2 regions of the Bradyrhizobium sp. MI1.4 genome follow, and region 1 is predicted to be linked to the other one. Evidence: predicted binding sites of a transcription regulator. Region 1 holds the regulator's gene; the other holds the start of a gene.
The links. Region 1 encodes LexA, which represses DNA repair genes until DNA is damaged. Its sites were predicted from a motif close to TGTTCNNNNTGTGTTCNG; they were not measured.
Positions count from the first base shown of each region.

Region 2: a site for LexA is predicted at 4,288-4,305, ahead of AC0L23_RS13385 (ribonuclease T2 family protein). Genes of this name have one in related genera too.

Region 1 covers NZ_JBVVPP010000027.1:5,384-13,176, reverse strand. The annotation lists gene AC0L23_RS25085 (molybdopterin molybdotransferase MoeA) at 1-1,077, shown strand, start outside; gene lexA (transcriptional repressor LexA) at 1,254-1,955, shown strand; gene AC0L23_RS25075 (hypothetical protein) at 2,449-2,883, shown strand; gene AC0L23_RS25070 (ComEC/Rec2 family competence protein) at 3,022-5,301, opposite strand; gene AC0L23_RS25065 (DUF2171 domain-containing protein) at 5,397-5,630, opposite strand; gene AC0L23_RS25060 (nuclear transport factor 2 family protein) at 5,715-6,101, opposite strand; gene AC0L23_RS25055 (glutamine--tRNA ligase/YqeY domain fusion protein) at 6,121-7,793, opposite strand, start outside.
Region 2 covers NZ_JBVVPP010000009.1:136,265-144,057, forward strand. The annotation lists gene uvrC (excinuclease ABC subunit UvrC) at 1-1,225, opposite strand, end outside; gene AC0L23_RS13370 (outer membrane protein) at 1,475-2,098, shown strand; gene AC0L23_RS13375 (cold-shock protein) at 2,170-2,385, opposite strand; gene AC0L23_RS13380 (23S rRNA (adenine(2030)-N(6))-methyltransferase RlmJ) at 2,636-3,496, opposite strand; gene AC0L23_RS13385 (ribonuclease T2 family protein) at 3,549-4,241, opposite strand; gene AC0L23_RS13390 (hypothetical protein) at 4,361-4,825, opposite strand; gene AC0L23_RS13395 (hypothetical protein) at 5,008-5,301, shown strand; gene AC0L23_RS13400 (DUF3617 domain-containing protein) at 5,347-5,877, shown strand; gene AC0L23_RS13405 (ATP-binding protein) at 6,047-7,435, opposite strand; gene AC0L23_RS13410 (response regulator) at 7,453-7,793, opposite strand, start outside.

The sequences.
Region 1 (7,793 bases):
CCGCCGCAAGCGATGTCGGCGATGGACGGCTACGCGGTGCGCGCGGCCGATGCCGCGACGATCGATTCGGAGCTCACCGTCATCGGCGAAGTCGCAGCGGGCCGACCGTTCGAGGGGACGGTCGGAGCCGGCGAGGCCGTGCGGATCTTCACCGGCGGCGTCGTTCCCTTTGGCGCGGACGCCGTCGTGATCCAGGAGGACACGGTCGCCGCCGGCAAGCGCATCACGATCAAGGAAGCCGCGATCGCCGGCCGGCACATCCGCCCCGCCGGCGTCGATTTCCGCGAGGGCGACGTGCTCCTGCGCAAGGGAAGCCGTCTGACCGAGCGAGACCTCGCGCTCGCCGCCGGGATGAATCATCCGCACCTTGCCGTTGTCAGGCGTCCGAAGGTCGCGATTCTCGCCACCGGCGACGAGCTGGTGATGCCGGGCACCACGCCCGGCCACGGCCAGATCGTCTATTCCAACGGCTACGCCCTGCACGCGCTCGCCCGCAGCGAGGGCGCCGAGACCATCGACCTCGGTATTGCCGCCGACACGCTCGAGGCCACCACCGCCGGCATCCGCCGCGCCCGCGAGAGCGGCGCCGACGTCCTGATCACGACCGGCGGCGCATCGGTCGGCGACCACGATCTGGTCCAGCAGGCACTGCGGGACGAAGGCATCGCGATGGCGTTCTGGAAGATCGCGATGCGGCCAGGCAAGCCGATGATGCACGGGCGACTCGGCGCAATGGGTGTGATCGGCCTGCCGGGCAATCCCGTATCGTCCTACGTGTGCGCTTTCCTGTTCATGGTGCCGCTGATTCGCGCCCTGTCGGGCCGTTCAGTGATTCACCATCGCCGTGAACGCGCCGTGCTCGGCCGCGACGTCGGCGCCAACGACCAGCGCGAGGACTATCTGCGCGCGCATCTTGAGGAGCGTGACGATGGCACACGCGTCGTTGTTCCCGTCAATCATCAGGACTCTTCGCTGCTTGCGAATCTCGCTGCAGCACAGGTACTTCTCGTCCGCGCACCATTCGCGCCGAAGGCCGAAGCCGGCACGGCTTGCGAAGTGTTGCGGCTCCCCGTCTGAGCGCCCCCGCAACGCGCGTTCCGCGCACTTTGCTCTGTTCACGGTAAATTAAGCAGTTGCGGAACATGTATCGAACATATAGTGTCTGTTCATGATTTGTTTCGAGCATGCAGCGGCTTATGGCCGAATTCAGCGTCTCGGAATCGGACGACATCAACCGGGGGACTTTGGTCGAGATGTTAACGCGCAAACAATACGAGCTTCTGCGGTTCATCAGTGAACGTCTGAAGGAAAGCGGCGTGCCGCCCTCCTTCGACGAGATGAAGGATGCGCTCGATCTGCGCTCGAAGTCGGGCATCCATCGCCTGATCACGGCGCTCGAGGAGCGTGGCTTCATCCGACGCCTGCCCAACCGCGCCCGTGCGATTGAAGTCATCAAGCTGCCGGAGCTCCAGGCAGCCGCTGGCAGCCGCCGCGGCTTCACGCCGAGCGTCATCGAGGGCAATCTCGGCAAGGTGCGTGCGAGCGCGAGCCTGCCCGCTGACGAGGGCGAACGTCCCGTCGCGGTGCCGGTGATGGGCCGCATCGCGGCCGGCACGCCGATCGAGGCGTTGCAGACCCGCAGCCATACTATCAGCGTACCGCCTGACATGCTCGGCTCGGGCGAGCATTACGCGCTGGAAGTGCGCGGCGACTCGATGGTCGAAGCCGGCATTCTCGACGGCGACATGGCCCTGATCCAGCGCAACGAGAGCGCCGATACCGGCGACATCGTGGTGGCGCTGATCGACGACGAGGAAGCGACACTGAAGCGCTTCCGCCGTCGCGGCGCCTCGATCGCGCTCGAGCCCGCCAACGCGGCCTATGAGGTCCGCATCCTGCCGCCCAACCGGGTGAAGATTCAGGGCAAGCTGATCGGGCTTTACCGGAAGTACTGATACCGGGAGTCTTTCTATCGGCAGTACTTCATATCGGAAGCACTTCATGCCGGAGGTGCTTGGCGCCTCGCGCGCTTCCGATCGACATCGCCGGTCAGAGATTGGAGCGGATCATCGTCCGCTCCGGCTGGATAGCCTTTCTGGTTCTGCACAGACTATCCGGCCCCTCCTCCAACGCTGGCTCCTCGCCACGCCGACGAAGCAGCACCGCTTCAAGCAGCACCGCTTCGCGGCTCGGTTGTTCGAGGAAACAGCGACCAGCGGTCAAGTTCGGCCGTTGCAGCCAAGTTGGCAATGTTCGCGTACGCGCCTCCCGAATGCATCGCGGCGAGCTTTGTTCCTATTGAATTCGGGAAAGATAATGTGATCGCGGCTTGCGGAAGCCAGCCGCAGATTTGCCCACAACCAAGCAGAGCGTTCGTGCTTCCACTCTGATAGAGGCCTGCGCCTCGATAAGAGACGCGGGTTGCTATCCCAGCATGAGGAGCACCCGATGTGTGACTACAGCCTACATGCCGTCGCGTCGCGCCCCGCCGAAGTCGGCGAGACGATCGTCACGACAAGCTTCCGCGGCACCTCGACGCGCGGCTTCGCCTCTGCAGCCGATCCGTCTGTTGCCGTCTGCCTGCTGCCGGGGACGGAGCTCGCCTTCGCCGACGACGTCCGCTACGACAATCGCTGGATCTGGACGCGCACCATCAATTCCCGCGTGGGCAAGTTCGGCAAGATCGATCCGCACGTTCCCGACCGCCATCATGATGCGATCGAATTCCCCGACGGCAAATACGTGCTGGTGACGCAGCTCGTCGAAGGCCAGCGCGCGACGGTGCTGCAACTGCCGGTGACTCAGTCGGTCACCGAGCGCGAGCACAAGGCGCAGATCACCGCCGACAGGCAGCCGACCGTCACGCACCTGCCGATCGGCTGACAGAGCCGCCCTCCGGCTACGAAGTCGGAGGTCAGGATTAAATCGCCATCGCCGGCCGTGGCCGGCGAGATGGTGTGGTTTGCACCCCGCTAATCCGAACGGACGCACCGAACCACTGCGTTGCTCCGCACCATCAGATCAATCGTCGGCTTGCAGGTCGGTGTCCGCCGGCGTTGCGTCCTTGATGCGAGGCGCGGTCGACTTTGGCGCGAGGCTGCCGTCGAAATCACCCTCGCCGGCGCCGGCCGGCAACCAGGGGCGGCTCGTGCCTCTCGCCCTCACTGCCTGAACCACAAAACCGTCACCACGCTGCGTCAGCGCCAGCGCGCTCTGGCTGGCGAGCCGCTGCCGATCGACCACCATCGCCGCGCAATCAGGCGGTGCGGGACGAGTCGTCACCACCAGCGCGGCCCGACTGCAATCGTCCGCGAGAGCGTCGACGCGCAGTGCCAGCGCGACCAGCCTCCCGTCGGCCAGTGGCGTCACGCAGCCGGATTCGTCGCAGGACACGCCATCGGCAAGCGAGGCTCTGCCCGCATCGCGCGGATCGGCGTCGGCAGCGAGCCATTCCTTGAGCAGAAAGCTGTCCTTGTTCGTCCTGATCAGGTGCAGATATCCGTCCCTGCCCCGCACCGCGACGCTGGCGCCATCCCCGGCAATCAGAATGTCGGGCTGCCGCGCCGACAGTCCCCAGAGGATCGCTGCCAGCAGCACCAGGGCGCCGGACCAGCGCAGCGGCGTGCGCAACAAGCCGAGCACAATGATTCCCAGGCTCGCCGCGATCAGCGGCGCGATCCCGAACGCCGGGATGCGGCCCACCGCGCCCGGCAAGGCCGCGACCCAGCGCGAGACCGCGACCATCCACTCGATGCCAATCCCCATCAGCCACCAGAACACGCTGTCCAGCCCGAACGGCGCAGCAAGCAGCCCCAACAGCCCCGCCGGCATCACCAGCGCAGAGACCACCGGCATCGCGCCGAGATTGGCGAGCACGCCGAACGGCGTGACACGGTGGAAATGAAAGGCGGCATAGGGCGTCGTCGCAAGTCCCGCAATCAGCGAAGCCATGAACAGCATCGCAATCTCGCGCCCACCCCACATCGCAATGCGCGCAGTCGCCGAATTGTCCGGCGAGGCAAACAAATTGGGCATGCCGATCTGCACCAGTGCGACCAAGCCGAGCGTTGCCGCAAACGACATCTGAAAACTCGGATGCACCAGCGCTTCCGGCGCGACCGCCAGCACGATCAGCGCAGCCACAGCAAGCGTGCGGAAGGTGATGGCGCGGCGATCGACCATCACCGCGATCAGCACCACCGCCGTCATGAAGAACGACCTTTGCGTGGCGACCTCCGCGCCCGACAGCAGCAGGTAGAACGCAGCGGCGACCAGCGCGGCGGCGGCCGACCATTTCTTGATGGCGAAGCCGGCCGCCAATCCGGGGATCAGAGCGAGCAGCGCGCGCACCGCGAAGAACACGACGCCGGCAACGACGGCCATGTGATAACCGGAGATCGAGAGCACGTGGCCGAGGCCGGAGATGAACATCGCATCGTTGACGGGCGTGGTGATCGCATCGCGCCGCCCGGTGAGCAGCGCGGTCGCGATCGCCCGATTGTCGCCGTCGAGCGTCGCCCGGATGCGGGCATCGATCGCATCGCGCAGGCCTTGCATGAAGGCCGCGTAACGCAGCCGTAAGCCGCCGGTCTCAGGCGGCGACGCCACCGTGATGGCGCCCATCGCGAAGCCGGAGGCGCCGATGCCCTGGAAGAACATGTCACGCGAAAAGTCGTAGCTGCCGGGCCGCACCGGCGCGAGTGGCGGCATCAGCCGTGCCTTCAGCTGAACGAAGCTACCGACCTCCGGCGCGGTGCCCTTGCGGACCGACAGGCGCACGCGCTCGAGCCTGACGTCGCTGCGCTGCGCCTCCATCGCCGTGACGCGCAGCACGAAACGATCGGTACGCTCGCGGATGTCGCGAGCCTCGACGAAGCCCGACAACGACACCGAATAGAGCGCCCTTGCCAGCACCGGGTGGGCGATGCGCGCCGTCTTCCAGGTTGCGACGGCAAAGCCGGCCGCGACCGCCGCGATCATGATGGCCGGGGCGAACAGCCGGCTCCGCCGCAACAGAGCCGCGCCAAGCAGGAGCGCGATGGCGGTCGTGGCAACGACCCACAGCACCGGCTCATGATCGGCAGAGAAATAAAGCGCGATGCCGCAGCCAAACGCGACGGGCACCCACGGCAACAGCCGCCCGGCGCCCGCCTCGGCGCGCAGCCAGGCGCGGAGGGTCTCGGCCAGCGATGTCCAGAGGTCGAGGCCTGCAGGCGCGAGGCCGCCCGCGGACGCGGCGCGGCCCGCGGGCCACGTCCCCGCGATCCCCTGCGATCGTACCGACCGGCCCGGCTCCGCCATTCCCTGCACTCGATGATACGCAACGAAGCCAGAAGCTACCGGAACGTGCAGGTGGGCGGATAGCGGTACGGATCAGGAACGAAGGGGCGCGGCCGCTACTTTTCCTCTTCCATCGTCACGGCCACATCCGCCTTGGCCGACAGCCTGACCTTGTTGCCCTCGATATCGGCGACGAGGCCCTTGTCGATGAAGTGATGATGGCCCTTGTGGCTGCCCTCGCCGCTGTCCTTCTTGGTCAGCTTGATGCGATTGCCTTCGACCTTGTCGACGGTGCCGATGTGGACGCCGTCGGCGCCGATCACTTCCATATGCTCTGCGATGTTCTGCATGGTGGGTTCCTTGTTGGACCCACCCCAACGCGCGGGGAGCACGTTCGTTCTCTCACGAGAATGACGAAGCCGTGTGCCCGCTCGTCAGATCAGCGGCGCCTGCGACGAAGCATGGTGATTGACGATCTTCCACTCGCCGTCCTCGCGCATGATGACCCAGCTCATCTTGACCGAGAAATCGGGGCGTTCGCCGGCGAGATCGAACGAGATGGTCGCGGCCATATTGATCAGATCAGGACCTGCCTGCGCCGCCGTCACCTCGGAAAACACCGCGCTCGGCTTGCGCCAGCGCGGCAGGCCGTTGAAATAGTCTGCGACGCCGGCCCTGCCCCGGTAGAGCTTTGGGTTGGAGCCGAAGAAGAAGGCATTCCTCGCATAGAGCGATGAGAGCGCGGCCGCATCGAGCGTGGCGAAGCCGGCGCGCCATTTCGCGATGATGCCGGAAACGATAGCGTCGGCTTCGTTGCTCATTGTGGTCTCGCAGCTCTTTTCAGCCTTTGGCAACTTCCTTCGCGAACGTGTCGCGCAGACCGATAGTCCTGGAAAATACCGGTCTGTCGGACGTCGAGTCCTTGTCGCGCACGAAATAGCCCTGGCGCTCGAACTGCATCGGCTCGGTCGAATTGCTTTCCGCGACCGATGCCTCGACGCGGGCATTAGCGAGAATTTCCAGTGACTGCGGATTGAGGTCGGCGGCGAAGTTCGAGGCGTCCGGGCTCGGTTTGGCAAACAGCTGATTGTAGATGCGGATTTCCGCGGGCACGGATGTCGCCGCCGGCAGCCAGTGCATGGTGGCCTTGACCTTGCGGCCATCGGGCGCGTTGCCGCCCTTGGTCGCGGGATCGTAGGTGCAGCGCAGCTCCACCACCTCGCCGGCATCGTTCTTGATCACGCCGGTGCACTTGACGAAATAGGCGTAGCGCAGCCGCACCTCGTTACCCGGCGACAGACGGAAGAACTTTTTCGGCGGGTTCTCCATGAAGTCGTCCTGCTCGATATAGAGCTCACGACCGAACGTGATCTTGCGGGTGCCGGCGGAGGGATCATCCGGATGGTTGATCGCCTCGAGCTCCTCGGTCTGCCCCTCGGGATAATTCTCGATCACGACCTTGAGCGGCTTAAGCACCGCCATGCGCCGCTGCGACGTGCGGTTCAATTCCTCGCGGATGCAGAATTCCAGCATGCCGACGTCGACCACGCTATTGGCTTTCGCAACGCCGATGCGCTTGACGAATTCGCGAAGCGCGGCCGGCGGCACGCCGCGGCGGCGCATGCCCGCCATGGTGGGCATGCGCGGGTCGTCCCAGCCCGCGACATGGCCCTCGCGGACGAGCTGGGTCAGCACACGCTTGGACAGCAGCGTGTAGGTCAGGTTCAGACGCGCGAATTCGTACTGGTGCGGCTTCGAGGGCACCGGCAGCTTCTCGATGAACCAGTCGTAGAGCGGCCGATGGTCCTCGAACTCCAGCGTGCAGATCGAGTGCGTGATGCCTTCGATGGCATCCGACTGGCCGTGGGCATAGTCGTAGCTTGGATAGATGCTCCACTTGGTCCCGGTGCGCGGATGGTGCGCATGCAGGATGCGGTACAGCACGGGGTCGCGCAGATTGATGTTGCCCGCACCCATGTCGATCTTGGCCCGCAGCACGCGCGCGCCGTTCGGGAATTCGCCCGCCTTCATGCGACGGAACAGGTCGAGGTTTTCATCCACGGTGCGATCGCGGAACGGCGAGTTCTTGCCGGGCTCGGTCAGCGTGCCGCGCGCGAGACGAATCTGCTCCTGGGTCTGGTCATCGACATAGGCGAGCCCGTCGCGGATCAGCTGCTCCGCCCATTCGTAGAGGCGGTCGAAATAGTCCGAAGCGAAGAACAGGTTCTTGCCCCAGTCGAAGCCGAGCCAGCGCACGTCGGCCTGGATGGAATCGATATATTCCTGCTCTTCCTTGACCGGATTGGTGTCGTCGAAGCGCAGATGGCAACGGCCCGGAAACTCTTGGGCGATGCCGAAATTGAGCGCGATCGACTTGGCGTGGCCGATATGGAGATAACCGTTCGGCTCCGGCGGGAACCGGGTCACGATCTCCTTGTATTTGGCCTGCTCGAGGTCGGCCTGGATGATGTCACGAATGAAATCGCGCCCAACCTCGTTCGCCACCGGTTCTG
Region 2 (7,793 bases), on a different contig from region 1:
ACACTTCGACCTTGCGGCCCGCCTTGATCGACAGCGCGTTGGCAAGCAGCTCGCTCTCCTCGATCTCGTGCGAGAGCAGGATATTCCTCGGCGGCGGCTTGTCGTCATAGAACTGGGCGAGGAAGGAGCCGAGCACCTCTTCCGGCGTATATGTCTTCTCCGCGCGCGGGAAATAGGCGCGGTTGCCCCAGTTCTGCCCGGTGCGGAAGAAGAACACCTCGACGCAGGAGAAGCCGCCCTCCTGGTGGATGGCGAACACGTCGGCTTCTTCCACCGTGCGCGGATTGATGCCCTGCTGCGACTGGATCGCGGACAGCGCAGCGAGGCGGTCGCGGTAGAGCGCGGCGCTCTCGAATTCGAGCTCGCCGGAGGCCTTCTCCATCTCCGCGGCAAGCTCCTGCTTCACCGCATGGCTCCTGCCGGACAGGAAGTCGCTCGCCTCGCGCACCAGGGTCGTGTAGCCGGGGAAGTCGATCTCGCGGGTGCAGGGGCCGGCGCAACGGCGGATCTGGTAGAGCAGGCAGGGCCGCGAGCGACTCTCGAAGAAGGAATCCGTGCAGGAGCGGATCAGGAACGCGCGCTGAAGTGCGGTGATGGTGCGGTTGACGGCGCCGGCGGAGGCGAACGGGCCGAAATAGCGACCCGGCCGCGTCTGCGCGCCGCGATGCTTCAGGATCTGCGGCGCCCAATGGTCGCCCGTGATCAGGATATAGGGAAACGACTTGTCGTCGCGCAGCTGCACGTTGAAGCGCGGCCGAAGCTGCTTGATGAGGTTGGCCTCCAGCAGCAGGGCTTCGGTCTCGGTGTGGGTCGAGATGATTTCCACGGTCACCGTGGCGGCGATCATGCGCAGGATGCGCGCCGGCTGCGGCGCACTCTGGCGCGCATAGTTCGACAGGCGCTTTTTGACGTTCTTGGCCTTGCCGACATAGAGCACGTCGGCATTCGCATTGAGCATGCGGTAGACGCCGGGCGAGGTGGGGGCGAGGCGCACCGCGCGTTCGATCGCCTCGTGGCCGGTCGCCAGCGGCTCTTCGCCGACGGTGCCGCTCTCTTCCAGGATGTCCGGCAGCCGCGCATCGTCCTCGTCGTCGCCATTCGCAGTGGCGGGATCGAGGTCCGGCGGCGCGGCTTCCGTTTCCTGGGGCGGGACGTCGGGTGCGTTGCCGCGCACGGGTTTGCGTACGCGTGCGTCGTCCGGATTGTCGGGGGAATCGTGAACCATGGTGCGAATTTAAGCGCTGCGGGTGTCGATTTGAAGTTCCGGCCGAGCGGCACGCACAGGATGGCGGCGCAGTTCCCGGTAACGCTTGCTTAAGCCTGTTAACAGCGCGGTAACCCGGCTTAACAGGCCTTTAACTTAAAACTCTCGATAAATCTTACGCGAAAAAGGGTGGTTCCGTAACCATGCGGTTTTGCCTCGCGCGGCGGCGCGGGCATCGCAGCGGTGACGGGAGTTGCGTTGGAGTGTGTGATGAAGAGGCTCGTTGTGGGCGCAGCCGCGTTGGCTGCGGTCGGCTGGACGGCTTCGGCAGAGGCCGCCGATCTCAATTACGGGCAGCGTGCGCCCTACACGGTCAATCAGCCGCTCAATGCCTATAGCTGGGCCGGTCCGTATCTCGGTGGCAATCTCGGCTACGAATGGGGTTCGGTGAGCAACAATCCCGCAAAACCGTCGGGCTTCGTCGGCGGCGTTCAGGCCGGCTACAATTTCCAGAACGGCCCATGGGTGTTCGGCGTCGAGGGCGACATCCAGGCCGCCGGTGCCGACGACACCTTCGCGCCGTGGAAGTTCTCCAATCCGTGGTTCGGCACCTTGCGCGGCCGCGCCGGCTACGCCTTCAGCAACGTGCTGTTCTACGGCACGGCGGGCCTCGCCTTCGGCGAGCTGCGCGCGCAGACGTTCGGCTGGACCGAGTCGCACACCAGCGCCGGCTGGACCATCGGTGCCGGCGCGGAAGTTATGTTCGCGCCGAACTGGAGCGCCAAGCTCGAATATCTCTATATCGATCTCTCGACGAGTCAGTTCGCGATTACGGGCGTGTCAAACGGCTATAGCGCCAGCGTTGTGCGCGCAGGCGTGAACTATCACTTCTGATAGCTAAAGAAGAAAATACCGGACCAACCTCCCGGCCGCTTGCGGCCGGGATTTTTTTGACGCTTGGCTCGCTAGGGAAGGATGACCAAATCGACCGCCTTCGGCCCCTTGCCCTTCTTGTCCGGTTCGACTTCGAAAGTAATACGCTGTCCTTCGGCAAGGTCCTTCAGTCCGGCCCGCTCCACAGCAGTAATATGTACGAAGACGTCGCGGCCCCCGTCGTCCGGTTTGATGAATCCGTAGCCGCGCTCACCGTTGAAAAACTTGACCGTTCCCGTCATGGCCATCGGGAAACTCCCCCTCATTGCTCCTCCGTCGTGACGCAGACGCGCGTCACGACATGACCGGGCCTTACGAAGCCCGGGAGCTGGCCATCCTTCGGCAGACCATTCGGTCCGACTGGATCTTTCTTAGGCCTTCACTCCGCCGCAACCATTCGCGGAAGCGGAACGTAAAGCCAGTCACCGCAACAGCATAATACGGTTCTCTGCAGATTGACTACCGCTCCTGCATATTTTTCCCAAGAATGCCGGAGTGTTACGGTCTCGGCACCTCCAATCGGAATCTGGCAGCGCCACCCTGGCCGAGCGGCATCTCCAGCTCCGGCAGGATCGTCTTGAGTTCGCCGTGCAGCGTGTAAGGCGGATTGACGATCAAGAGCCCGCTGGAGGTGAGGGCTGCGCCGTCGGCTTGCGGCGCCACGCTGAATTCGAGGCGCAGGCATTTTCCCGGCGGCTTTGCTGCGGCTGCGAGCCGCGCCACTGATTGCACCAGCGTGTCGGTGGCGCGTCGGCTCTTGGCGGGATACCAGATTACATAGATACCGGTCGGCCATTTCGCGAAAGCCGCCGAGAAGGCCTCTGCGAGCTTTTCGAACTCGTCCTTTGCCTCGAAGGGCGGGTCGATCAGAACGAGCCCACGCCGTTCCTTCGGCGGCACGAAAGCCGGCAGCGCCATCCAGCCGTCGAGGTCGACCACGCGGGCCTGTTCGTCGCGGCGCAGTACGCCGATCAGCGCCTTGCGCGCCTTCGGCTCGAGCTCGCAGAGCAAGAGGCGGTCCTGCGGCCTCAGCAGGCCGCGTGCGATCAGCGGCGAGCCCGGATAGGCCTTGAGCTCGCCCTTCGGATTGAAGGCGCGGACGATGTCGAGATAGGGCTTGGTCAGCGCCATGGCGTCGTTCGACAACCGCGCCTGCATCAGCCGCGCAATGCCCGTCAGCCACTCGCCGCCCCGGCGCGCTTCGTCGCTTTCGAGATCGTAGAGGCCAGCGCCGGCATGGGTGTCGATGACGCGGAACGCACCCGGCTTGTCCTGGAGATAGGTGATGATGCGCGTCAGCACGATGTGCTTGATGATATCGGCGAAGTTGCCGGCATGGAAGGCGTGGCGGTAATTCATGCAAGAGCACTACGCCACGTGACGGCCCGAGCAAAGAGGCACGACGCCTGGGCTAGCCACCCCGGATCGGCGGCATCGTCACCTGGTCGCGGCGGCAGGCGCGGCGGTCGATCTCCTCGCAGGCGCGGAATTGCAGGTCCTTGCTGAGGCAGATGCGGACTTCCGATAGCCGCGTCCGGTTGCAGGTGATCGAGACGGCGGCATTGCTGAGGCCCGGATTGGCCTTGATGAAGGCTTCCTCCACCTCCGCCGGCGCCACGGTCTTGGCCTGCGATAGATCGAGATATTCGGCTGGAATCTTGATCGCGGCGCGCGCCTTGCGGATCGTCTCGAAATAGCTGCGGTCAGCGAGCCCCGAGCAGGTGCCGTGCTTGTCCCACTCATTGAAGATCAGCCCCGGCGCCGGCATCAGATCGAGCATGGAGGAGACGATACTGCGGTTCAGCCGCGGCGAGGGCCGCTGGCAATATTCCGGAAATCCGTTCTCATATTGTGGCCACAGACCATGCACCACGAAAGCGTAGGGCCGTCCGCTGCACTGGGTCTGCGAGCGGCCGCCGCGCTCCGCCGCCTCCTCGCAGAAAGAGGGCGACCAAGACAGTGACAGCACATAAAAATCGAATTCGCCGGGCGTGTTCTGCCGCTTGTCCTGGGCCTTTGCGCCATCGGCCAGCGCAGCCAGCCCGGCCGCAAGCGTCAGCGAGATCATCAGGCGGGAGAACGAATGCAATCGGGAATGAAACATGGCGACGCCCCTCAACTAGACTGTGCAGGCAAGCCTAGCAGGCGATAAGAACATTTCAAGAACAAAATGCGGGCGACCGTCGTTCGGCCGCCTGATCGGTCCGGATCAGAACGTTTCAATTACTGTTTGGCGGCGCGGCAGGCCGGGTTGTAGGCCCAGTTGCGGTCGAGCCCGACCACGCACCATTCGACGCCTTGGCCGTAGCCGGCGAAGCCGCCATCCTCCACGATCGAGAAATGCACCTTGCGCATCTTGCCGTCCGTGAGCATGGCCTCGCCGGTGCAATAGCGGCGCGGGATGTTGTCGGATGCCCAAGGCCGGAACGCGGTCTCGTGAACGGCGGCGAAGCCGGTGATCTTCAACGAGGAATTCCAGAACGAGCTTTCTTTCTCCCAGAACTGGCTGGCGATCGTCGGCAGCGCCCTGTCGCATTCGGAGACGTTGCCGTCATAGCGCGGCCCGCTCAGCCAGAAATTCAGCTCCAGCGGATTGGCGGCCCTGGCCTCGCCGAGCGACAGCGCCCCGAACAGGAGGCCGAGCACGGCGGCAAAGCGGAGCGATTTCAGGAAGGTCGAGGCGCGCATGGATGATCCAGACAGCATGATCTGCAAGGGTCGGACGGTGCCGTGAAGGCCGGGGGAGGTCAAGTGCAGCGCGGCAACACTTGCCGACGAGTTGACCGCAATGCTGCGTTGGACCGGCCATCCGTTCTTTCCACCGCCCCGCCGGCACCGTAAACTGTCGGCAACCAATCGGAGTGACGGGAATGCGAATCATTGCGGCCGCGGGTCTACTTGCCCTGGGTATGATGGCGAGCCAGTCGGCGCGCGCCGATCTGCTTCCGGTGCCTCCGTTCAAGGGCAACGACACTGGCGGCATCATCGCCTATTCGATGGCAACCCAGGTCGATGCGCGGCAGGTCGCGGTCGATCACTGCGCGCGCTACGGCAAGGTCGCCAAATTCCTGGCGGTGCAGGCCTATGAGGGCGGCTACATCTCGTTCTCCTGCCGCTGGGTGCCCTATGGCGCCGCCGACCTGCCGATCCGCACGCTCTACTGAGGCGCTTTCGTTAGCGCCGCTATCTCGCAGCGGGGAGCCTCCCACATGACGCGCAAGCTCGCTTTGCTCGGCTCCGCCTTTTGCCTTGTCGTATCGGCAAGCAGCGCTCGCGCTGACGACCTGCCGGTGCGCAAGGCGGGGCTGTGGGAATTGAAGATGGTCAGGACCGGCACGCCGGTGCCCGAGATGACCATGCAGCACTGCACCGACGAGACCGTCGACAAGGAGATGAACAACAACATCTCCCCGATGGCCAAGCAGATCTGCGCCAGGCAGGACATCAAGAAGACCGCGACCGGCTATGTCAGCGATTCCGAGTGCAATGTCGCCGGCATCAGCACGACCTCGCATGCCGAGATATCCGGCGATTTCAATTCGGCCTATACCGTGAAGACGTCGTCGCACGCGCAAGGCGGCGCCGCCGGCGCAGCAGGCCGCGACACGACCATGCAGCTCGAAGCGAAATGGCTGGGGGCCTGCAAGCCGGACCAGAAGCCCGGCGACATCGTGATGCCCGGCGGCTTCAAGATGAACGTGCGCGACATGGACAAGCTGAAGGCGCTGCTGCCGAAGTAAGGCTCTTCCCCTCTCCCCTTGTGGGAGAGGGTGGCTCGCCGCGCAGCGGCGAGACGGGTGAGGGGTTTGTCTCCGCGTGTGACTCTTTTCGCTTTGAATTCGCGGAGAGAGACCCCTCATCCGGCGCTTCGCGCCACCTTCTCCCACAGGGGGAGAAGGGAAGAGGCAGCTACACCGGTATCCGCACGCTCGCCCTTAATCCGCCCATCGGACTGTCGCCAAGCGTGATGTCGCCGCCGTGCGAGCGGGCGATGTCGCGGGCGATCGCGAGGCCAAGACCTGTGCCGCCTTCATCCTGGTTGCGGGCGTTGTCCAGCCGCAGGAACGGCTTGAACACCTCTTCGCGCAGATGGGCGGGAATGCCCGGCCCGTCATCGTCCACCGTCACGGTCAAATAACGGTGATCGCGCTGGCCGGTGATGGCGATGCTCTTGCCGTAGCGGGCGGCGTTGGTGACGAGGTTGGCGAGGCAGCGCTTGAATGAGGCCGGCTTCACCGTGACCACGGGCAGCCCGTTGAACGCAACGGTCGCCGTGTGGCCGTGGCGCTCGGCGTCGCTGCGCAGCTCCTCGAGCGCCTGGGCCATGTCGGTCGGCTGCGACTGCTCGCCGGAATCGCCGCGGGCAAACGCGAGGTAGTCCTCGAGCATCATCGACATCTCGTCGACGTCCTTGCGCATGCCCTCCATTTCGGGGCTGTCGCCGATCAACGCCAGCTCGAGCTTGAACCGCGTCAGGATCGTGCGCAGATCATGGCTGACGCCGGCGAGCATCGCGGTGCGTTGCTCCATCGTTCGCTCGATGCGCGACTTCATTTCGAGGAAGGCGACCGACGCGCGCCGCACCTCGCGCGCGCCACGCGGGCGGAAATTCGGCGCCTCGCGGCCCTTGCCAAAACTTTCGGCGGCGTCGGCAAGTCGCAGGATCGGCTTGATCTGGTTGCGCAGGAATAGCACCGCGACGATCAGCAGGATCGAGGACGTGCCGACCATCCAGAACAGGAAGATCTCCGAGTTCGAGGCATAGGCGGCGCTGCGCTGCGCGAACACGCGCATCACGGCATCGTCGAGCTGGATCCGGATCTCGACGAGGTTGGAGCGGCCGACCGTGTCGATCCAGAAGGAGCGCCCGATCTGGCGGCCGAGCTGCACCGACAGCGTCTGGTCGAGCAGCGAGAAGAACGGCTTTGGTCCCGGCGGCGGCATGTCGCCGGCCGGGAGGAAATCGACGACGAGGCCGAGGCGCTGCTGCGCGATGCGGCGGATCTGGTCGCGATCCTTGTCTTGCGGGTAGCCCTTGTAGACGTCGATCAGCGCGGCGATGTCCTGCACCACCGCGGCCGACAGGCGGCGTGTCACCGTGTTCCAGTGCCGCTCCATGAACACGAAGGCGACCACCGATTGCAGGATCACCATCGGCACGATCATGATCAGCAGCGCACGCGCGTAGAGGCCGGTCGGCATCCAGCCCTTGAACGCATTGCCCATCCAGCCATTGGCGGCGGAGACGCGGCCGGCGGCGCTCTTCAAAAGCGTCAGGCCGCTATCGATCGTGCTCATCGGTGGCGCTTCACTCTTTATGGCGAGGCTACCAGCCGGTAGCCGATGCCGCGCACGGCCTGGAGGAACAGCGGATTGGCGGGATCGGTCTCGATCTTGCGCCGCAGGCGGTTGATCTGCACGTCGACGGCGCGCTCGTTGACGCTGCCATTGCCGGTCAGCGCGCTGCGCGGCACGGTCTCGCCCGGTGTCTCCGACAGGATCCGCAGCATCTCGCGCTCGCGGTCGGTGAGGTGAATGACGTCTTCGCCCTGGCGCAGTTCGCCGCGGTCGAGGTGGTAGATGTACGGGCCAAACGCGATCTTCTCCACCGCAGCGGCCTGCGGCGGCGGCGCGGCGCGCTTGAGGATGTTGTTGA